4 regions of the Streptomyces sp. KR55 genome follow, and region 4 is predicted to be linked to each of the others. Evidence: riboswitches for the same ligand, from Rfam matches in the RefSeq annotation. Region 4 holds a riboswitch; each other region holds the start of a gene.

Region 1 (5,267 bases), on a different contig from region 4:
ACTGTGTTATGTCGCTGTCACCACCTGCAACCATGATTGGTGAAATGTGCCGACAAGGCGCCCCGGCGGCCGACTCCAAGTGGTATAGCGCACTTTTTGTCCTGTTTGTTCTCCTGGTCCCGCATACTGATACGGCCCCCCGCATCCGGAGGAGCTCGGCTAGCATGCTGCGCATCATGCGTTTCGGGCTGCTTCTTCTTAGCTGCCGCGGCGAGGGCCTGTAGTCGAGGCCGACTCCCTCCCCGCGGAGCTTGGCGTTGCGTCGTCGGCCGTCCTTCCGGACACCTTGAGGAGCCCACGCATCATGGCGAACCGCCAGCAGCCCAGTTCCATGCCGATCCACAAGTACGGCCGCTACCAGCAGGTCGACATCCCCGACCGCACCTGGCCCGAGAACCGGATCACCGCCGCCCCCCGCTGGCTCTCCACCGACCTGCGCGACGGCAACCAGGCCCTGATCGACCCCATGTCGCCGGTGCGCAAGCGCGCGATGTTCGACCTGCTGGTCAAGATGGGCTACAAGGAGATCGAGGTCGGCTTCCCGGCCTCGGGCCAGACCGACTTCGATTTCGTACGGTCGATCATCGAGGATCCCGGTGCCATCCCCGAGGACGTCACGATCTCCGTACTGACCCAGGCCCGCGAGGACCTGATCGAGCGGACCGTCGAGTCCCTGAAGGGCGCACGCCGCGCCACCGTCCACCTGTACAACGCCACCGCCCCGGTGTTCCGCCGGGTCGTCTTCCGCGGCTCCAAGGACGACATCAAGCAGATCGCCGTCGACGGCACCCGGCTGGTGATGGAGTACGCGGAGAAGCTGCTGGGCCCGGAGACCGAGTTCGGCTACCAGTACTCGCCGGAGATCTTCACCGACACCGAGCTGGACTTCGCGCTGGAGGTCTGCGAGGCGGTCATGGACGTCTGGCAGCCCGGCCCGGGCCGCGAGATCATCCTCAACCTGCCCGCCACCGTCGAGCGCTCCACGCCCTCCACGCACGCGGACCGCTTCGAGTGGATGGGCCGCAACCTCTCCCGCCGCGAGTACGTCTGCCTGTCGGTCCACCCGCACAACGACCGCGGTACTGCCGTCGCCGCCGCCGAGCTGGCGCTGATGGCCGGCGCCGACCGCGTCGAGGGCTGCCTGTTCGGGCAGGGCGAGCGCACCGGCAACGTCGATCTGGTCACCCTGGGCATGAACCTGTTCTCGCAGGGCGTCGACCCGCAGATCGACTTCTCCGACATCGACGAGATCCGTCGTACGTGGGAGTACTGCAACCAGATGGAGGTCCACCCGCGCCACCCGTACGTGGGCGACCTGGTCTACACGTCCTTCTCCGGCTCCCACCAGGACGCCATCAAGAAGGGCTTCGACGCCATGGAGGCCGACGCGAAGGCCAAGGGTGTCACGGTCGACGACATCGAGTGGGCGGTGCCGTACCTGCCCATCGACCCCAAGGACGTCGGCCGCTCCTACGAGGCCGTCATCCGCGTCAACTCGCAGTCCGGCAAGGGCGGCATCGCGTACGTCCTGAAGAACGACCACAAGCTGGACCTGCCGCGCCGGATGCAGATCGAGTTCTCGAAGATCATCCAGGCGAAGACGGACGCCGAGGGCGGTGAGGTCACGCCGAAGGACATCTGGGCGACCTTCCAGGACGAGTACCTGCCGAACTCTCAGAACCCCTGGGGCCGTATCCAGGTCAAGAACGGCCAGTCCACGACCGACCGGGACGGCGTGGACACGCTGACCGTGGAGGCCGAGGTCGACGGCGTCGAGACGACGCTGGTCGGCACCGGCAACGGCCCGATCTCCGCGTTCTTCCACGCGCTGCAGGGCATCGGCGTCGACGTCCGGCTCCTGGACTACCAGGAGCACACGATGAGCGAGGGCGCCTCCGCGCAGGCCGCCTCCTACATCGAATGCGCCATCGACGGAAAGGTTCTGTGGGGCGTCGGCATCGATGCGAACACGACACGTGCCTCGCTGAAGGCGGTCGTCTCGGCCGTCAACCGGGCGGCTCGCTGAGGGTTCGCTCCGCTGGGTTGGGCCGCGATAGGGGGGTGCCGCGATCGGTTGTCGGTCTTCTGCGGCGCCCCTGTGGCTGGTCACGCAGTTCCCCGCGCCCCTTTAAGGGCGCTGCCCTAACCGGGGTTCAGAGGCCCCGCTCGCCGTTTGTCGGTGGGCGGGGCCGTCGGTTTCCGGCCATTGACCTGTGCAGGTCACGGAAAGGTCTCGTCCTGGGTACTGACTCCGCCTCACCGATGTGGCTAACATCACGCAAGCGCGGCGATGTTGCCGTGGGGTTACGGGAGGTGCGACGTGCTGCCAGGACGGGGACGAAACGGCCGTGCCACCAGGCGTTCGCGCATGCTGGGCACCCGTACCGCATGGACGGCCGTCGGCGACGGCGAGTTCTTCTGCCCCGGCTGCGGGGGCGACCGCAACTACCAGCGGCTGACCGGCCGCCGCCGCTTCATCCTGCTCGGCCTGCCCGTGCTGCCGCGCGGCAACACCGGGCCGGTCGTGGAGTGCGCGGCCTGCCGGCGCCACTTCGGTGCCGACGTCCTCGACCATCCGACCACCAGCCGTTTCTCGGCGATGCTCCGCGACGCCGTGCACACCGTCGCCCTCGCGGTGCTGGCCGCGGGCGGCACCCGCACCCGTACGTCTTTGTCGGCCGCCGCGGGAACGGTGCGTGCGGCCGGGTTCGAGGACTGCACCGAGGAACAGCTGGGCGCCCTCGTCGAGGCGCTGGCCGCGGACACCGGACGGGTCTTCGGGGCGCCCTGCGGACCGGGGCTGGCCATAGAGCTGCACGAGGCCCTCGACCCGCTCGCCCCGCACCTCGCCCCGGCCGGCCGCGAGTCGATCCTCCTCCAGGGCGCCCGCATCGCCCTGGCCGACGGCCCCTACACTCCCGCCGAACGCGAGGTTCTCACCACCGTGGGCGCCGCCCTCACCATCACGTCGGACGAGGTGAGCCGTCTGCTGGCGGCGGCGCGGACGCCGTCCTGAGCGCGAACGCGAGACGCAGGGCCCAACTGGTCATCGTGGCCTACGAGTCGGGGCAGGTGACTCCTGCGACGATGTGACCGACAACCGGTCACCGTCCTTGGAGGGTGACGTCGAGCCCGAACCAGGGACCTCCACCCATACGAGGCTGCCTGGGCCGCTCCCGCGGGAACGCAGGGCGCCGATGTCGACCGATGCCCGGTTTGCTACGCTCCCCCCGCGTCCCGTGGGGGAAGTCCGGTGAGAGTCCGGCGCTGACCCGCAACGGTAAGCGTGGCCGCCCCGGTGGACGGTTCGCGCAAGCCCGATTACCCGCGGTTCGTGACCCTGTGACTGCTCGCCGTGGACTGCGGGAAGGGGATCGCGCGGTTCGGCCGTGCGGGCCGTCTCCTTGCTCTCGTTCATCAGGCGGCCCGAGGCGAAGGACCCGCCGACCGTGCGCCGAATACCCGTCGTGCCGCTGTCCCTTGGGCTCGGGCTGTTACTCGCCCTTTCCCTGCTGTGCGGGGTGGGCCTCGGTGCCGCCGGGCTCGGCTGGGCCGGCGTCTTCCGTTTCCTGTGGGCGGGGCTCAGCGGCGGGACGGTCAACGCCGGTGACGTCGCCCCGTACACCATCGTCTGGGAGATCCGGCTGCCCCGCGTCGTCCTCGCCGCCGTCGTCGGGGCCGGGCTCGCTGCCGTCGGGGTCGCCGTGCAGGCCATGGTGCGTAATGCCCTTGCCGATCCGTTCGTGCTCGGGATTTCGTCCGGTGCCGCTGTGGGAGCCAATGCCGTCATCCTGCTGGGTGTTTTCGCGGGGCTCGGGGTGTGGGCTCTGTCCCTGTCCGCCTTCGGGTCCGCGCTCGCCGCCATGGCGATCGTGTACGCCGTTGCCCGGTCCGGAACGCACGGGCTCACCCCGTTGCGGCTGATCCTGACCGGGACGGCTCTGGCGTACGGCTTCGAGGCCGTGACCACGGTGATGGTCTTCGGCGCCGCCCGCGGCGAGGCCGCCCGGTCCGCGATGATGTGGCTGCTCGGGAGTCTGGGCGGGGCGACCTGGGGGAAGGTACCGATCGCCGCCGTGACCGTGGCGGCCGGGTGGGCATGGCTTGCCCGGCGCGCAGAGTCGCTGAACGCCCTTGCCATGGGGGACGAGACCGCCGTAGCACTCGGAGTGCAACCGGCCCGACTACGGCGGGAGTTGTTCCTCGTCACCGCCGCCGTGACCGGGACCGTCGTCGCCGTCAGCGGGGCCATCGGGTTCGTCGGGCTGATGGTGCCGCATGTCGTACGGATGCTCGTCGGTGCCGATCACCGGCGCGTGCTGGTCGTGGCTCCCCTCGCCGGGGCCGTCCTGCTCGTGTGGGCGGATGTGCTGTCGCGGCTGCTGTTCGCCCCGGCCGAACTGCCGGTCGGGGTCATCACCGCCGTCGTCGGGGTGCCCGCCTTCCTGCTGCTGATGCGACGCGGCGGCTACGCGTTCGGAGGTCGTTGACATGCGGCTCGACGTCGAGGACGTGTCCGTCGCCGCCGGTGCGGTCCGGCTGGTCGACGATCTGAGACTCAGCGTGAAGAGCGGGGCGTTCGTGGGGCTCGTCGGGCCCAACGGGAGTGGCAAGTCGACCCTGTTGCGGTGCGTGTACCGGGCCTTGCGACCGAGCGGCGGTACCGTGCGGCTCGACGGTGACGACGTGCACGCGATGGATCCGCGGACCGTCGCGCGGGTGCTGGCCGCGCTGCCGCAGGAGTCGTCGGCCGAGTTCGACTTCACCGTCGCCGAGGTCGTCGGGATGGGACGGCTGCCGCATCAAGGGCGGACGGCCGCCGAAGACCGGACCGTCTGCGCCGAGGCCATGGACCGGACCGGGGTCACCCATCTCGCCGGCCGCGGGTTCCTCTCCCTCTCCGGCGGTGAAAAGCAGCGCGTCCTCATCGCCCGGGCCCTCGCCCAGCAGCCCCGTGTCCTCGTCCTCGACGAACCCACCAACCACCTCGACATCGCCCACCAGTTGGACATCCTGTCGCTCGTCCGCGCCAGCGGGCTGACCGTGCTGGCCGCGCTGCACGACCTCAACCTCGCCGCCGCGCACTGCGATCTGCTGTACGTCGTGGAGGGGGGCCGGGTCGTGGCCTCCGGGCCACCGCACGACGTGCTCCGACCGGAGCTGCTCGCCGAGGTGTTCGGGGTGCGCGCCCATCCCGTACGGCACCCGGAGACCGGCGCCGTCCAGCTTCTCTTCGACCTCCTCCCCTAAGGACCTTCATGCGCCAG
Region 2 (5,267 bases), on a different contig from region 4:
CTACGACATCGAGACCGGGGGCGTCCCCGGCGGCCAGTCCTACCAGCGGCCGGCACCGCTGGTGGCCGGCCAGTGGACGGACTGCGAGATCGAGGTCCGCGGCGACACCTACACAGTCAGGCTGAACGGCGCCCAGACCACGGTGTTCACCAACACCGACTCCTGGCGCGGCAAGCCCGCGACCGCCGACCCGGCATCGGGCTTCATCGGACTGCAGGCTCACACCGGGAAGGTCGGGTTCAGGAACATCCGGATCAAGGAGCTGCGATCAACCGGTCAGCGTGTCCAGCGTCATCGCCACCAACTGGCCCTCCAGGCCCGACTGTTCGGGCATGAAGGCCGCCCGGAAGGTACGGGCGTGCAGGAGGGACATCAGCCACCAGGCCGCGGCGTGCGGGTCGAGGTCCCGGCGGAGCGTGCCCGCCCGCTGCCCCTGGTGGACCAGTTCGGCGAAGGTGTCGGCGAAGCGCTGGTGTGCGGCGTGGACCGCCTCCCGCAACTCGGGCTCGCCGGTGAGGGCGAAGGCGTCGGCGAAGAGGAAGCCCAGCGAGCCCCGGGCGTGGAAGCGCGCCATGTGGGCCGGCTCCAGGAAGCCGGCCAGCAGGTCCGTGACGGACTCCCCGGCCTGCACCGCCTCGGTGAGCATCGCGCAGACGTGGGTGACCGCCCGGTCCAGGACGGCCTGGTAGAGCGCTGCCTTGGAGCCGAAGTTCTGGAAGACGACGGGCTCGCTCACGCCGACGCGGGCGGCGATGGCGGAGACCTTGGTTCGTTGGTAACCGGCTTCGGCGAACACCTCCGTCGCGGCGGTCAGGATCGACTCCCGGCGCTGGGCCGGGGCCATCCGCACCCGCCTCGTACCGTGTTCCGCCCGCTTGGCCGTCTCGCTCACACCCGCATCGTATGGCCTCTTGCCGCTCTTACTTAGTCGTGACTAAGCTCAAGGCATGTACTTAGTCATGACTAAGTAAGGAGGGTGAAGTGAATCTCGGACAGCTTCTCCAGCATGGCCGGCCGCATCCCGACACCCCCGGCCTGACCATCGCCCACGCCCGCGCCTACGAACTCTGCGGCGCCGTGTGCTTCGGCGGCATGCGCCCCCGGGCCTATGCCCGCCTGGCCCGGCTCAGCGGCGCCCGCCCCGGTGACCGTGTGCTGGACGTGGGCTGCGGCACCGGCTACCTGACCCGGCGTATAGCGAAGGCCGTCGGCCCCACTGGTTCGGTGCTCGGCATCGATCCGTCCGCCGAGGTCATCGCGTACGCGCGCGATAAGACGCGTGAGCCGCACTGCGCGTACGAGGCCGGGGTCGGTGAGGCGCTCAGCGCGCCGGACGGCTCCTTTGACGTCGTCGTCAGCTGTCTGGCCGTACACCATCTGCCCGAGGACCTGCGGCCGGTCGCGCTGCGGGAGATGTACCGGGTGCTGCGTCCGGGCGGGCGCCTGATGATCGCCGACTTCCGGGCCCCGCGTACCCGGCCGGTCCGGCACGTGATCGCCGCGGTCACCGGACATGTCATGGTGGACTACCGCGTGGACCTGCTCGATGGGCTCATCGCGGGCGCGGGCTTCGATGTGCGGGGGCGCGGGGACGTGCGGCCCTGGCTGCGGTACGTGCAGGGGGTGCGGCCGGAGAAGCCGTGACAGGGCGGTGCGGGTCGGGGCGGGGGCCTGTGACAACTCGGAGTTGGGGACGACGGTTCGGTCCGTCCTGGGTTACGGCGGCTCGGGCAGCCTCCCGGTGCCGGGCTGCGTCCCGCCGAGCGGCTGCCCGAGGCGTAGGTTCCAGCGCCCGGACCGTCCGCTGAGCTCCGTCGCGGTCAGCGGTGGCACGTCGATCCGCCAGAAGGTCGGCTCGGGCGCCCCGAGTGCCCGCACCGCCGCGGCCCGTACGACCTCGGGATCCACCACGGCGACCGTCCGGCCCTCAAGGCGTGCGGCAGAGTCGAGCCAGGCGGCGATCCGGTCGCAGAACTCCCGTACGGATTCCCCGTCGTGCGGCGCGGATGCGGGGTCCGCCATCCACCGGGCAACCTGCTCGGGCTCTTTCGCGCTCACGTCCGCCAGGGTCGCGCCGCGCCAGCGACCCATGTCGAGTCCCGCCAACTCCGGTACGACCGCGGCGTCGAGTCCGAGCGCCTCGACCGTCTGCCGGCAGCGGAGCGACGGGGAGACCCAGGCCCGGTCCACAGCCGTCAGTGTTCCGGCCGCGGCCCGCGCGTGCCGGAGTCCGGTGGCGTCGAGCGGGCAACCGTCGTCGAACCGGGCTTCCCGGAGCGCCAAACTGATCGCGGGTGAGATCAACATCACTCGGCTCGTCATATGCCCGTTCCCGTGCTCAACATCCCGGCTTTCCCCACGACTTGAGGTCCTCCACGGCTCGCAGGCGTGCGCCCGTGCGCCCTTGGCCGCCCCCCTGCTTCGCGGTACGTTCTCGGGCGATGTCCACGACGGACATCGACGACGGTCCCGCGGAAGCCGGTGAGACTCCGGCACGGTCGCGCCACTGTAAGCCCGGTTCGCACCCCCAGGTGTGAGCAGGGCAAGTCAGACCCGCCCCGTTGTCCTTGTGCACCACCGAGACGGGACGCGAGTTCCCCAGGAGGGCCTGCCATGGCGCAGTCTGCTGCTCAGCCGACCACCACTCCCATCGCCGTACCGACCAAGCTGCCGATCGGCGCGATCGCGCCCTGGGCGGTCTTCTTCGGCATCCTCATGCTGGTTCTGCTCTACTTCGTCGGCGTCGAACAGAGCGCCACCTCCGTGATGAGCGGAGAGGACGTCCACGAGTGGGTGCACGACGCCCGCCACCTGCTCGGCTTCCCCTGCCACTGACGGCGGCGGGGAAACGTACGAGCCCATGGACTCGGCAACCGTCCGCAATCTTCTGGTGCGTGGCATGCTCGCGGGTCTCGCCGCGGGTCTGCTCGCCCTTGTCGTCTCCTACTTCCTGGGCGAGCCGAGCGTCGACGCGGCGATCGCCTTCGAGGAGGCCCACGCCCACGGCGGCGAACACGGCGAGGAGCTGGTCAGCCGCACGATGCAGTCCACCGCCGGCCTGTCCACCGGTGTCCTGGTGTACGGCGTCGCGTTCGGCGGCATCGCCGCCCTCGCGTACTGCTTCGCGCTCGGCCGCATCGGCCGCATCGGGCCGCGCGTGAGCGCGCTGCTCCTCGCGGCCGCCGGTCTGATCGCCGTGTATGTCGTGCCGTTCCTGAAGTACCCGGCCCAGCCGCCCGCCGTCGGCGATCCCGACACCGTCGGCAAACGCACCGCCCTGTACTTCCTGATGGTGGTGTTGAGCGTGCTGCTCGCCGTCGCCACCGTGATCCTGGGCAAGCGCCTCGCGCCACGCCTGGGCAACTGGAACGCCACGCTCGCCGCGGGCGCGTTTTTCGTCTTGGTCGTCGGGCTCGCGTACGCGTTCCTGCCGTCCTACAACAACGTCCCGGAGCACTTCCCGGCCGCCGTGCTGTGGGAGTTCCGCCTGGCGGCGCTCGCCGTCCAGGTGACCTTGTGGACCGCCTTCGGGCTCGTCTTCGCGGTGCTGGCGGAACGGGTGCTGGTTCCTCGGACGGCACCGGCCGCAGAGCAGACCGGGCAGTCGGCTCCCGTACCCAACTGAGCACATCCACTCCGAAGGCCCCGACCGGAAGCTCCGGCGGGGCCTTCGAGTTTCACGACGACGCATGGCGAGGCTGGTTGATGCCCGTCTCGTACGCGAAGATCACGGCCTGCACCCGGTCGCGGAGGCCCAGTTTCATCAGGATCCGCTTCACATGAGTGCGGACCGTCGACTCCTCGACGACGAAGGCGGCGGCGATCTCACGGTTCGACAGGCCCCGGGCGACGAGTTCGAAGGTCTCCCGCTCGCGGGGCGTCAGCGCGTCGAGGCGGGAGTGGCCGGACAGGTCGGGGCGGGTTGGCGGGCGGTGCGGTCGATGACGCGGCAGGTGACTGAAGGGAAGAGCAGGGAGTCGCCGGCGGCGATGGTGTGGACGGCGGCGATCAGTTCCTCGGGGCGGGTGCGTTTGAGGAGGAAGCCGGAGGCGCCGGCGCGCAGGGCGCCGAAGATGTAGTCGTCCTGTTCGAAGGTGGTGAGGATCAGGACCTTCGCGTCCGGGGCGTCGCGGGTCAGTTCCCGGGTGGCGCCGATGCCGTCCAGGTCGGGCATCCGGATGTCCATCAGGACGACGTCGGGAGTCAGCCGCCGGGCCTGCGTCACAGCCTCGCGTCCCGTCGCCGCCTCGCCGACGATCTCCATGCTCGGGTCGGCGGTGAGCAGTTCGATGAGGCCGGCGCGCATCAGGTGGTCGTCATCGGCGATCAGTACGCGGGTCACGTCGGCTGTACTCCGTCGGGTGCGGGGGCCGGGATGCGGGCGTGGACGCGGAACGTGCCGTCCCTGTGCCCGGCTTCCAGGCTGCCGCCCAGCAGCGTGACGCGCTCGCGCATGCCGATCAGGCCGTGTCCGCCGCCGGGTCGCGGACTGCCGTTGACGTGTCGTGCGGACCTGGGGTTAGTGACGGTGATGTCGACCCCTGCCTTGGTGTAGGTGAACTGGATGCGGGCGCGGTGGCCGGTGCCGTGGCGGGCGGCGTTGGTGAGGGCTTCCTGGAGAATCCGGTAGGCGGCCTGGTCGGCGGGGCCGCCCAGTGGTCGCCGGGCGCCTGCCGTGTCGACGGTGATCGTGAGGCCGGCGGCCTCGTGGTGGGCGAGCAGGGTGCCGAGGGAGGCGAGGCCGGGCGGGGCCTCGACCTCCTCGTCCGTCGGGTCGTGCGTCGAGTCGCCGCGGCGCAGGGTGCTCGGCAGCGAGCCGACGAGCCTGGCGCCGCCCTGGTGGACGTACGTCGTGATCGTCGCCGTCGGCCTCGGCCTGCCCTCACTGATGGCCCTCGTACCCCTGGTCAGGGCGAGCCGCACCACCGTCCGCGCCGCCATCGACCACCACGGCGGCGGCACGGCTCCCGGCAGGGCGTCCGCACTGCTGGCCCGGATCAGCCGGATCCGCCGCCTCGACCGCGGCCTGCTCCTGGCGCTGCGCAACACGGTCCGCCGCCCCGCCCGCTTCTGGCTCTCCGTGAGCCTGCTGGCGTGCGCGGGCACGGTGTTCGTGGCCGCGATGTCACTGATCGACGGCACGAACGCGGCGGAGCAGCAGAAGAAGGCGCAGCGTTACTGGGATGTCGAGGCCGAGCTGGGCGCCCCCGCCGCGCCCGACCAAGCTGCCGCTGCTGTAAAGGACTTGCCCGGCGTGAGTCGCGTCG
Region 3 (5,267 bases), on a different contig from region 4:
CTGGAGAAGTACAGCCGCCTGCCGTCGGGGGAGAAGGCCGGGCCGCAGATCTCCGAGCTGGACTGGCCGGTGATCCGCAGGAACGGGGCGACGATGTCGTCGGGCGTGATGATGCAGATCTCCATGTTGCCGCCGTCCTCGGCGACGAACAGGTCGCCCGAGGAGCTGCCGGTGACGTTGTCGACGCCGGTCAGCGGAGCGGTGCCGTTGGTGACCAGGCTGTCGTCGTAGGCCAGTTCGTAGGTGCTGTTGAGCAGGTTGAGCTGCCAGACCCGGTTGTCGCCCTTGGTGGTGAACCAGACGGTGTCGTTCGCGTAGTGGCAGCCCTCGCCGCCGTTGAAGATCTTGGCACCGGCGACCTGGTCGCGGGTGTAGGTGGGGGAGCCGTCGGGGTCGGGCACGTTCGTCCACGTGAAGGAGCCGGAGGTGCCGGTGCCGGCCTTCAGCACCTGGAGGGTGCCGGAGGACAGGTTGCCCCACGTGGTGGGGATGAACCGGTAGAAGCAGCCGTCAGACTCGTCCTCGGTCAGGTAGATCACCTTGCGCACCGGGTCGGCGGCGGCCGCCTCGTGGTTGAACCGCCCCATCGCGTCGCGGCGGACGGCGGCCTTCGCGCCCCACGGGTCGGTTTCGTAGACGTAGCCGCGGCTGACTTCCTCGCAGGACAGCCAGGTGTTCCACGGGGTGGCGCCACCCGCGCAGTTGCGGTTGGTGTTGGACAGGATCCGGTAGGCGCCCGTGATGGTGCCCGAGGAGTTGAACTTGACGGCGCTTGCGCCGCCGGCCCCGCTGCCCAGTTCGGCGTTGGAGACGTAGATCCAGCCCGTGCCGTCGGCGAAGCAGGCGCCGCCGTCGGGGGCGCCGTGCCAGGTGTAGGAGGTGCCGGGGACCGTCTGGTTGGAGCGGGCGATGACTCTGCTGGTGAAACCGCTGGGCAGCATGATGCCGTTGGCGTCGGCGGCCAGCAGGCCACCGTACGGGCTGGTGCCGTTCTGGGCCGGGGCCGCGTAGGCCGCGCCGTGCATGAGGGTGCCGCCGAATACGGCGGCCGAGGTGCCGATCACTGCACCGCGTAGAAAGTTGCGACGTTCCACAGGTACTCCTTCGTCAAAGAAGGGCGAACGATGGCTTGTTGAGCGCCGCCGACTGGTCACCGGGGACCCTAGGGCCCCTGGCAGGGGACGGTAAGGATCCCTTGGACCAACTCCTCCCGGCCAACCGGTGAGTAGATTTGGCGCAGAAACGATCAGCCCGTCACCAAATGAACCATCAGGGAATTCCCCCGGACCAACTGGTGCAGATTTCTTGATGGGAAGCAGGCCAAGGTGCCCCGGGCCGTTGGCGATTCCCGCTCACCGATGCTGTGGGGCGTCGTTACTGGCACACCGGGGCCGGGGCACCGGTGGGCACCCCGGCCTCCGGAAGCGCTCCGGTCAGGAGGTGGGCAGCTCGCCGCGGACCGTGCGGGCCGCGGTGACCAGGTTCTCCAGCGAGGCGCGGGTCTCCGGCCAGCCGCGGGTCTTCAGGCCGCAGTCGGGGTTGACCCAGAGGCGTTCGGCGGGGATGGCCTTCAGGCCGGTGCGCAGCAGGTCGGCGGCTTCCTCGGTGCTCGGGACGCGGGGGGAGTGGATGTCGTACACGCCGGGTCCCGCCTCACGGGGGTAGCCGTGGGCGGCGAGTTCCCGGGCGACCTGCATGTGGGAGCGGGCGGCTTCCAGGCTGATGACGTCGGCGTCGAGGTCGTCGATGGCCTGGATGATGTCGCCGAACTCGGCGTAGCACATGTGGGTGTGGATCTGGGTGTCCGGGCGTACGCCGGACGTTGTGAGCCGGAAGGCTTCGGTGGCCCAGGCCAGGTAGGCGGGGCGATCGGAGGTGCGCAGCGGTAGGGTCTCGCGCAGCGCGGGCTCGTCCACCTGGATGACGGACGTGCCGGCGGCCTCCAGGTCGTTCACCTCGTCGCGCAGGGCGAGGGCGACCTGCCGGGCGGTGTCGCCGAGCGGCTGGTCGTCGCGGACGAAGGACCAGGCGAGCATGGTGACCGGGCCGGTGAGTATGCCCTTGACCGGCCGGTCGGTGAGCGACTGGGCATATGTCGTCCAGCGCACCGTCATCGGCTCGGGGCGCGAGATGTCACCGGCGAGGATCGGCGGGCGGACGTAGCGGGTGCCGTAGGACTGGACCCAGCCGTGCTGCGTGGCGAGGTAGCCGGTGAGCTGCTCGGCGAAGTACTGGACCATGTCGTTGCGCTCGGGCTCGCCGTGCACCAGGACGTCCAGGCCGGTCTTCTCCTGGAAGGAGATCACCTCCTGGATCTCGGCCCTGATGCGCTTTTCGTAGCCGGCCGGGTCGATGCGGCCCGCGCGCAGGTCGGCGCGGGCGGTGCGCAGTTCGCCGGTCTGCGGGAAGGAGCCGATGGTGGTGGTCGGCAGCAGGGGCAGGCCCAGGTGGGCGCGCTGGGCGGCGGTCCGCTCGGCGTACGGCTGGGAGCGGCGGGCGTCCGCCTCGGTGGCCGCGGCGGCGCGGGCGCGGACGGCCGTGTCGTGGGTGATGGGGGAGTGGGCGCGGGAGGAGAGGTCGGCGCGGTTCGCGGACAGCTCCGCGGCGATCACTTCCGTACCGTGGGCCAGACCCCTGGCGAGGGTGACGATCTCGGCGGCCTTCTGCCGGGCGAAGGCGAGCCAGCGCAGGATCTGGGGGTCGATGTCCCGCTCGGCCGCGGTGTCCAGCGGCACGTGGAGGAGGGAGCAGGAGGCGGCCACATCGACCCGGTCGGCCAGACCGAGCAGCGTGCCGAGCGTGGCGAGGGACTTCTCCAGGTCGTCGACCCAGATGTTGCGTCCGTTGACCACACCCGCGACCAGGCGCTTGCCGGGCAGTCCGCCGACGGCGGCGAGCTCGTCGAGGTTGGCGGCGGCGCCCTCGGTGAAGTCCACCGCCAGCCCCTCGACCGGGGCCTTGGCCAGCACCGGCAGGGCGTTGCCGAGCCGGTCGAAGTAGGAGGCGACCAGCAGCTTCGGCCGGTCGGTGAGGGCGCCGAGGTCGCGGTAGGCCCGCTCGGCGGCGTTCAACTCGGCCGGTGTGCGGTCCTGCACGAGGGCGGGCTCGTCCAACTGCACCCATTCGGCGCCGGCCGCCCGGAGATCGGCGAGGACCTCGGCGTAGACGGGCAGCAGCCGGTCCAGCAGGGTGAGCGGGACGAAGTCCGCAGGCACGCCGGGGGCGGGCTTGGCGAGCAGGAGGTAGGTGACGGGGCCTACCAGGACGGGCCGGGCGGCCAGGCCCAGCGCGAGGGCTTCCTTCAGTTCGGCGACCTGCTTGGTGGAGTCGGTAGTGAACACCGTGTCCGGGCCAAACTCCGGGACGAGATAGTGGTAGTTGGTGTCGAACCACTTGGTCATCTCCAGCGGCGCGACATCCTGTGTACCGCGGGCCATGGCGAAGTAGCCGTCCAAGGCGTCCGCCTCGACGGCCGCCCGGTACCGCTCGGGGATCGCGCCGACCATGACGGTGGTGTCCAGGACATGGTCGTAGTACGAGAAATCACCGGTCGGCACCTCGTGGAGGCCGGCTTCGGCGAGCTGCCGCCAGTTCGTGCGGCGCAGGTCGGCGGCGGTGGCACGGAGGACGTCGGCGGTGACGCGGCCCTTCCAGTAGCCCTCGGTCGCCTTCTTGAGTTCCCGGTTCTGTCCCTGGCGGGGGTAGCCGTACACGGTGGACCGTGCTGCCGCGGCTGCGGACTTGGTAGTCACGGAGATCTCCTTCGCGAGATGAATCCCTGAGATCCCGGGGACGGGACGAGAGCGCGAAGGGTGCGGACCGGGCAGAAGCGACCTCGCGCCGTACGTGATACTGCGCCGTCGATCCGCCTGGTATGTACGCCGACCCGCCCTCGAGGTCACCGGGATGTCCGTGCACGAGCGGTTCGTGCGCGGGCAGTTGGCAGGTCTTCGGACTCGCGGGCACGTCCTCACGACGTGAGGACACCTACTGGCCGTCGCTTCCCAGGCCCTCTTCACCGGACCCAGTGCGTATGACGGCGGTCGTTCCCGCTCACCGCTGCGGGGCAGTCCCGGATTCCCACCGGGTTCCCTCTTACGACGCATCCCGTCTGACGGACGGGGCGTACCAGCTGCACCGGCCAGCCTAGGGGGCGGTCCGGGGCCACGTCGGGTCACATCCAGCATTCGGATGGTGACGTGGCACACCTGACCGATGCGATTAAGGCAGGCCGAGGACGGGAACGGCCGCACACGCGCTTCCCGCCCTCCGCCTGTGAGCAGCCGCCGGATCCCTCGGCTGGCGGGTGCGGTCCGGGCCCGCAGCCCGGTCGCACGAGAGCCGCTCAGCCATGGCCGTACATGTGGAACCCCTCGGCCGGTCTTGCGGCCTAGCAGCCCCGCCTCCACCATCCGCTGGAGCAGTGGGGGCGTAGAGGGGTTCCTTGAACTCGTCGTACAGCGACTCGGCGATCGAGGCGACGGTGTCGAGGCCGATCAGGTCCGCCCAGCTTCAGCTGCCCCATGGGTGGACGCAGCCCAGTTCCATGCCGGTGTCGATATCGGTGGCGGTGGCGAAGCCGGATGCGGCCATGCGGATAGCCGCCAGCAGGTACGGGATGACCAGCGCGGCGACGACGAAGCCCGCCCGGTCCTGGGAGTGCACGACCGTCTTGCCGAGCATGTGGGTGGCGAAGTCCTCGACGGTGGCGACCGTCTTCGGTGCCGTGCGCAGGGAGGACACGATCAGCAAGCTCAGCCTTCCGGGGCGGCGTTGAGGCTGTCGACGATGGTGGAGTGGGCTTTCCGCTGCGTGTCGCGGATGCTTCGGGGGTCGCTGTGGCGGAGCGGCTGAAGCTGGCGGATGTCGTGACGCTCGACCCTCGGCACTTCCGGGCGCTCGTGCCCGATCATGTTCCCGCGTTCACGCTGCTTCCCTGAGGCGGGGAGGGAACGGCCCAGCCCGCCCGGTCTCGGAACGAGCGGGGCTATCGGAGGCCGTGGCGGTCGAGGCGGTGGATCAGGCCGGGGCGGCGCTGGTTGTCCTCGCGCAGGCGGGTCAGGCGCTGCCGGAAGTCCTTGTCTCGTTCGGTGTGCGCGTAGGCGTCGCGCAATTCCGTAAGGAGGGTGACGGCTTGGTCGTAGGCGCTGGTCTTCTTGGCGGCGATGTGTGCCTCGATCTGCTGCCAGGCGGCTTCGGCGTCACGGGCAAGGGCGGTTGGCTGTCGGTCGCGGGCTGCGGCTCGTACGTGTTCGGCGCGCTGTCGG
Region 4 (5,267 bases):
CAGCCGTTGCCGGTCTGCGCGAGGGTGCGCATCATCCGGCCGTAGAGGTCACGGGCCGGGATGGTCTTCTTGGCGAGGCCTGCTGCCTCCGCCTTGCGGTACGCCGCGTCGAACTCCTCGCCCCACAGGTCGACCAGCTCGGGCACGTCCGACGGCGAGAACAGCGACCACTGCTCGTCGGCGTCGACCCGGCGCATGAACTCGTCCGGGATCCAGTGCGCGAGGTTGAGGTTGTGGGTGCGCCGGGCGTCCTCGCCGGTGTTGTCACGCAGCTCCAGGAACTCCTCGATGTCGGAGTGCCAGGTTTCCAGGTAGACCGCGGCCGCGCCCTTGCGCCGCCCGCCCTGGTTCACCGCGGCGACCGAGGCGTCGAGGGTCTTCAGGAACGGGACGATGCCGTTGGAGTGGCCGTTCGTGCCGCGGATCAGGGAGCCGCGGGAGCGGATGCGGGAGTACGCGATGCCGATGCCGCCGGCGTGCTTGGAGAGGCGGGCGACCTGGTGGTAGCGGTCGTAGATGGAGTCCAGCTTGTCCTTGGGGGAGTCCAGGAGGTAGCAGGACGACATCTGGGGGTGCCGCGTACCGGAGTTGAAGAGCGTGGGGGAGGACGGGAGGTAGTCGAGGCGGCTCATGAGCCCGTAGAGCGCGGCGACTTCGTCGACGGACCGGGGGCCCGTCTTTGAACCGAACACAGTGTCCTCGGCGAGGCCGGCGGCGACGCGCAGCAGGAAGTGCTGGGGCGTCTCGACGACCTTGCGCGTGTGGGGGTGCCGCAGGAGATAGCGGCTGTGCAGGGTGCGCAGGCCGAAGTAGCCGAAGCGGCCGTCGGCTTCGGGGTCGACGAGGGCGTCGAGGCGGTCGGCGTGGATGCGCACGAACTCGGCGGTGCGGTCGGCGATCAGGCCCTCGCGGTGTCCGACGGCGACGGACTCGGTGAAGGACGTGACGCCCTGGGAGGCGGCCTCGGCGGCGATGCTGATCGTCAGCAGGCGGGCGGCCAGCCGGGAGTAGGCGGGGTCCTCGGAGATGAGGCCGGCGGCCGCCTCCGTGGCCAGCTCGCGCAGCTCCGTCTCGTCCGCCCGCGCGGACCGGCCGCGCAGCGCGGCGGCGGCGACCCGTCCGGGGTCGGCGTCGGGGAGGTCGGCGGTCAGCTCGGTCAGGGTCCGCAGCAGCGCGGCTCCCGGACCGTCGCTCTCGACCGGAGGCACTGAGGCTGAAGCCGGTTCGGCTGGCGCGATGGTCACGTGGGGCTCTCCCTCGCTCGGCACGGGGCCTTGCGGAGGGCAGGGGGCAGCTCACGAGCGCACACGGCGTCGCGTCCACCGGCCCATTCCACGAGGCCCGGACGTCATGGCACCCGGGCCGGATGGCCGGGCGCACTGTCGGCAGGTCCTCGGACTGACTCTCGTACGACGACATGCGGGCATACGTGTACGAGTACACCGTTGCGGGACAGTTCCGGATTCGCACCGGATTCCCCTGCGCGACAGCGAGCATGAGCATACATCTTGTGCCGGGTTCGCGGAGCACCCCCAGATGTTGTGTCCTGCTGGTTTCAGAGCGTCAACTGGTAGGTGAGGAGAGTGATGTCGTCGAGGTGCGGTACGGGGTTCCAGTCGCGTTCGGGTGTGCGGGTGAAGCCCAGGCGTTCGTAGATCCGGTGGGCGGTGTGCATGGTGCGCTGGGTCGACAGGACGATGCGTGTGCAGCCGGCGATGGCCCGTGCGCGGACTATGCAGGTGCGGACGAGCGCCTCGCCGGCGCCACGGCCTCGCGCCTCCTGAGCCACGGCCAGCATGCGTATCTCGGCCTCGCCGGGGCCCGCGATGTCGGCCATGGGACCGCCGGACGGTACGAAGGTCACGCCGCCCAGGACGTGTCCGTCCGCCACGGCGATCAGGACGTCTGCGGCGGCGGCTCGCTTGGCCACGTCTCTCAGTTCGACGAGGTACTCGTCGCTCTCGCCGAAGTCGAGGAGGCCGTCCTGGAGGTAGGCCTGGGCGGTGATTTCGCCGATGAGCTCGTACTCGTCGGGCACTGCCTGCCGGATCGTGATGTCCATGAAGGCGAGTGTGCCGGAGGGGTACGGCAGCGGGCCGCCGAGTTTCTTGCTCTCGGCGTCCCGCTGGGGGTTTCGTGTGGTCAGTGAGCGGCGTTGGCAGTCGCCGGAGGCAGTTCCGCCTGCACTCCCGGGTCGCCCGCCTCCCCCGTGTAGTCCTCCGGGCTTGTCTCGTCGATGCCCTCCGGGGCCTTGGCGGCCTTCAGGGCGAAGGTGAGGACCACTGTCACGACCAGGTTCAGGACGAACGCCGTCAGGCCGATGTACCCGATCTCCCCGATCCCCGGGATCTCCGCCGACGAGCCGCCGAAGTGCTTCTGCGTCGGCGAGGCCACACCGTACGCGGCGACCGTGCCGTAGATCATGCCGACCGCCCAGCCGGCGAGCAGTGCCCAGCGGTGGAACCAGCGGGTGAACAGGCCGCCGACCAGGGCCGGGAAGGTCTGCAGGATCCAGATGCCGCCCAGGAGCTGGAAGTTGATCGCGACGGTCTTGTCCATGCCGAGGACGAAGATCAGCGCGCCCACCTTCACCAGCAGGGACACCAGCTTGGAGACCTTGGTCTCCTGTGCGGGCGTGGCGTCCGGCTTCAGGAAGTCCTTGTAGATGTTCCGGGTGAAGAGGTTGGCCGCCGCGATCGACATGATCGCCGCCGGCACCAGCGCGCCGATGCCGATCGCCGCGAAGGCGACGCCCGTGAACCAGTCCGGGAACATGTTCTCGAAGAGCTGGGGGATCGCCAGCTGGCCGTTCTCCACCTTGATACCGGCCGCGATCGCCATGAAACCGAGCAGGCCGAGCAGGCCGAGCATCAGCGAGTACAGCGGCAGGATCGTGGAGTTGCGGCGGATGACGTCCCGGCTGCGGCTGGACAGCACGGCCGTCACGCTGTGCGGGTACATGAACAGCGCGAGCGCCGAGCCCAGCGCCAGGGTGGCGTACGTCCACTGCGAACCGTCGGTCGGTACGAGCCCGCCCGCGCCCGCCTCGGTGTACTTGTCGCTCGCCGCGGCGAAGATGTCGTCGAAGCCGCCCAGCTTGATCGGGATGTAGATGATCGCGACGGCGATGACGAGGTAGATCAGCGTGTCCTTCACGAACGCGATGAGGGCCGGCGCGCGCAGACCCGACGAGTACGTGTAGGCGGCCAGCACACCGAAGGCGATCAGCAGCGGCAGGTCCTTGATGAACCAGTGCGTGTTCTCGCCGCCGCCGACGCCCAGGACGTCCAGCACGGCCTGGATGCCGACCAGCTGGAGCGCGATGTACGGCATCGTGGCGAGGATGCCGGTCACCGCCACCGCCAGCGACAGGCCCTTGGAGCCGAAGCGGCCGCGGACGAAGTCCGAGGTGGTGACGTAGCCGTGCTTGTGCGAGACCGACCACAGCCGCGGCAGGAAGACGAACATCATCGGGTAGATGAGGATCGTGTAGGGCACGGCGAAGAAGCCGGCCGCGCCCGCCGCGTAGATCGCCGCCGGGACCGCCACGAACGTATAGGCGGTGTAGAGGTCACCGCCGAGCAGGAACCAGGTGATCCAGGTGCCGAACGACCGGCCACCCAGACCCCATTCGTCGAGGCTGTGCTCGTTCTCCGCCTTGCGCCAGCGTGCGGCCAGGAAGCCCATGACCGTCACGGCGACGAAGAAGAGGATGAAGACGGTGAGTGCGACGCCGTTCACGCCGTCCTTCATGACCCGGCACCCCCCTCGGACTTGCGGGCGCGCTGGTCACGCTGCCACAGCTGGTACGCGATCATCGTCAGGACCGTGGAGATGACCACCCAGGCCATCTGGTACCAGTAGAAGAACGGGATGCCGAGGAAGGCCGGGTCGGTCTTGGCGTACGAACCGACCCACAGCATCGCCACAAAGGGCGCTATGAGGCAGAGGGCGATGATGACGCGCACGGGCGTCACCACCGCCGCTCTGTTCACTTCTGGGGCTTGTGACATCTGGCGGCTCCGTCCCCTCACTGATCACCTGGTGTAATGCGCAGGCAATGTAGGTCACGGTGTCGCACATCCGGAAGCCCTGGTTCACATATCGGTACTCAGCAGCAGCGGAACCCCTGCCTCGGGTCCCTTTCCTGCTGGTCTGTCCGCATTCGCTCGAACTCTCGCCGGGACGGCACCTCCGCCTCCGGATGATCCTTGCGGACGTGCGCCACATAGCGGTCGTAGGCCGACTCGTCGGTCAGCTCCCGCACGTACCAGTGCACCCCGCTAATCACGCGGCGCAGCAGCACCGACGGCCGCATGGCGCTCCTCCTCCTTCTCCTCCCGGCTCGGGAACAGCCCGGCCGGCGCGACGATCTTCGACTCGACGTACGGCGCCTCGCTCAGCGTGGACAGCGCGGGGCGCCGGATGTGCCGGATGCAGATCCGGGTCGCGTCCACGATCACCACGACGATCAGGAGGGCGAGTACGGCGGACAGGACGCCGTCCACCGTGGAGTTGGTGACGACGGTGTGCATGTCGTCCATGGTCTTGGCCGGCGGCAGGATCTCCCCGCGGTCGATGGCGTCCTGGAACACCTGACGCTGCTTGAAGAAGCCGACCTTGGGGTCACTGGAGAACACCTTCTGCCAGCTGGCGGTCAGGGTGACCGTCGCGTCCCAGGCGAGCGGAATGCCGGTGATCCAGGCCCACTTGAGGCGGCCGGACTTCACCAGGAGGGTGGTGCAGACGGCGAGGGCGACCGCCGCCAGCAGCTGGTTGGAGATACCGAAGACCGGGAACAGCTGGTTGATGCCGCCGAGCGGTTCGTGGACGCCCACCCAGAGGAAGTAGCCCCACAGACCGCAGACGATCGCGCTGGTGATGACCAGGCCCGGCTTCCAGCTGACGTTCTTGAACGGGCGGTAGATGTTGCCGAGGGTGTCCTGCAGCATGAAGCGGCCCACGCGTGTGCCGGCGTCCAGTGCGGTCAGGATGAACAGCGCCTCGAACATGATCGCGAAGTGATACCAGAACGCCTTGAGGCCTCCGCCGGTCACCTCGGAGAAGATCTGCGAGACGCCGACGGCGAGGGTGGGTGCACCGCCGGTGCGGGACAGCAGGGTCGACTCCTCGACGCTCTCCGCGGCTGCGGCGAGGTCGGCCGGGGAGATCTGGTAGCCCCAGCTGCCCACCACCTGCGAGGCGTTCTCGACCGTCGTGCCGATGACCCCGGAGGGCGCGTTCATCGCGAAGTACAGGCCCGGGTC

Evidence for each region. A riboswitch is a leader RNA that binds a small molecule or an ion and turns the genes downstream of it on or off. The one in region 4 is predicted to bind cobalamin.
Region 1: linked by a shared signal. The riboswitch ahead of ACTWQJ_RS16110 (FecCD family ABC transporter permease) and the one ahead of ACTWQJ_RS01775 (ribonucleoside-diphosphate reductase subunit alpha) in region 4 are both predicted to bind cobalamin.
Region 2: linked by a shared signal. The riboswitch ahead of ACTWQJ_RS16005 (CbtB domain-containing protein) and the one ahead of ACTWQJ_RS01775 (ribonucleoside-diphosphate reductase subunit alpha) in region 4 are both predicted to bind cobalamin.
Region 3: linked by a shared signal. The riboswitch ahead of metE (5-methyltetrahydropteroyltriglutamate--homocysteine S-methyltransferase) and the one ahead of ACTWQJ_RS01775 (ribonucleoside-diphosphate reductase subunit alpha) in region 4 are both predicted to bind cobalamin.

Annotation. Positions count from the first base shown of each region.
Region 1 covers NZ_JBQQCE010000093.1:4,563-9,829, forward strand. The annotation lists gene leuA (2-isopropylmalate synthase) at 305-2,026, shown strand; gene ACTWQJ_RS16105 (TerB family tellurite resistance protein) at 2,321-3,016, shown strand; cobalamin riboswitch at 3,221-3,347, shown strand; gene ACTWQJ_RS16110 (FecCD family ABC transporter permease) at 3,450-4,490, shown strand; gene ACTWQJ_RS16115 (ABC transporter ATP-binding protein) at 4,492-5,250, shown strand; gene ACTWQJ_RS16120 (ABC transporter substrate-binding protein) at 5,259-5,267, shown strand, end outside.
Region 2 covers NZ_JBQQCE010000092.1:11,330-16,596, forward strand. The annotation lists partial or broken gene ACTWQJ_RS15985 (3-keto-disaccharide hydrolase) at 1-199, shown strand, start outside; gene ACTWQJ_RS15990 (TetR/AcrR family transcriptional regulator) at 269-892, opposite strand; gene ACTWQJ_RS15995 (class I SAM-dependent methyltransferase) at 982-1,644, shown strand; gene ACTWQJ_RS16000 (histidine phosphatase family protein) at 1,717-2,322, opposite strand; cobalamin riboswitch at 2,435-2,577, shown strand; gene ACTWQJ_RS16005 (CbtB domain-containing protein) at 2,614-2,835, shown strand; gene ACTWQJ_RS16010 (CbtA family protein) at 2,861-3,625, shown strand; partial or broken gene ACTWQJ_RS16015 (response regulator) at 3,678-4,306, opposite strand; gene ACTWQJ_RS16020 (sensor histidine kinase) at 4,339-4,941, opposite strand; gene ACTWQJ_RS16025 (ABC transporter permease) at 4,889-5,267, shown strand, end outside.
Region 3 covers NZ_JBQQCE010000110.1:17,233-22,499, reverse strand. The annotation lists gene ACTWQJ_RS18215 (alkaline phosphatase PhoX) at 1-1,094, opposite strand, end outside; gene metE (5-methyltetrahydropteroyltriglutamate--homocysteine S-methyltransferase) at 1,434-3,752, opposite strand; cobalamin riboswitch at 3,925-4,148, opposite strand; partial or broken gene ACTWQJ_RS18205 (3-hydroxyacyl-CoA dehydrogenase family protein) at 4,346-4,746, opposite strand; gene ACTWQJ_RS18200 (hypothetical protein) at 4,797-4,940, shown strand; gene ACTWQJ_RS18195 (hypothetical protein) at 4,988-5,267, opposite strand, start outside.
Region 4 covers NZ_JBQQCE010000006.1:26,799-32,065, reverse strand. The annotation lists gene ACTWQJ_RS01775 (ribonucleoside-diphosphate reductase subunit alpha) at 1-1,244, opposite strand, end outside; cobalamin riboswitch at 1,368-1,503, opposite strand; gene ACTWQJ_RS01770 (GNAT family N-acetyltransferase) at 1,556-2,062, opposite strand; gene mctP (monocarboxylate uptake permease MctP) at 2,143-3,753, opposite strand; gene ACTWQJ_RS01760 (DUF3311 domain-containing protein) at 3,750-4,013, opposite strand; gene ACTWQJ_RS01755 (YbdD/YjiX family protein) at 4,112-4,318, opposite strand; gene ACTWQJ_RS01750 (carbon starvation CstA family protein) at 4,284-5,267, opposite strand, start outside.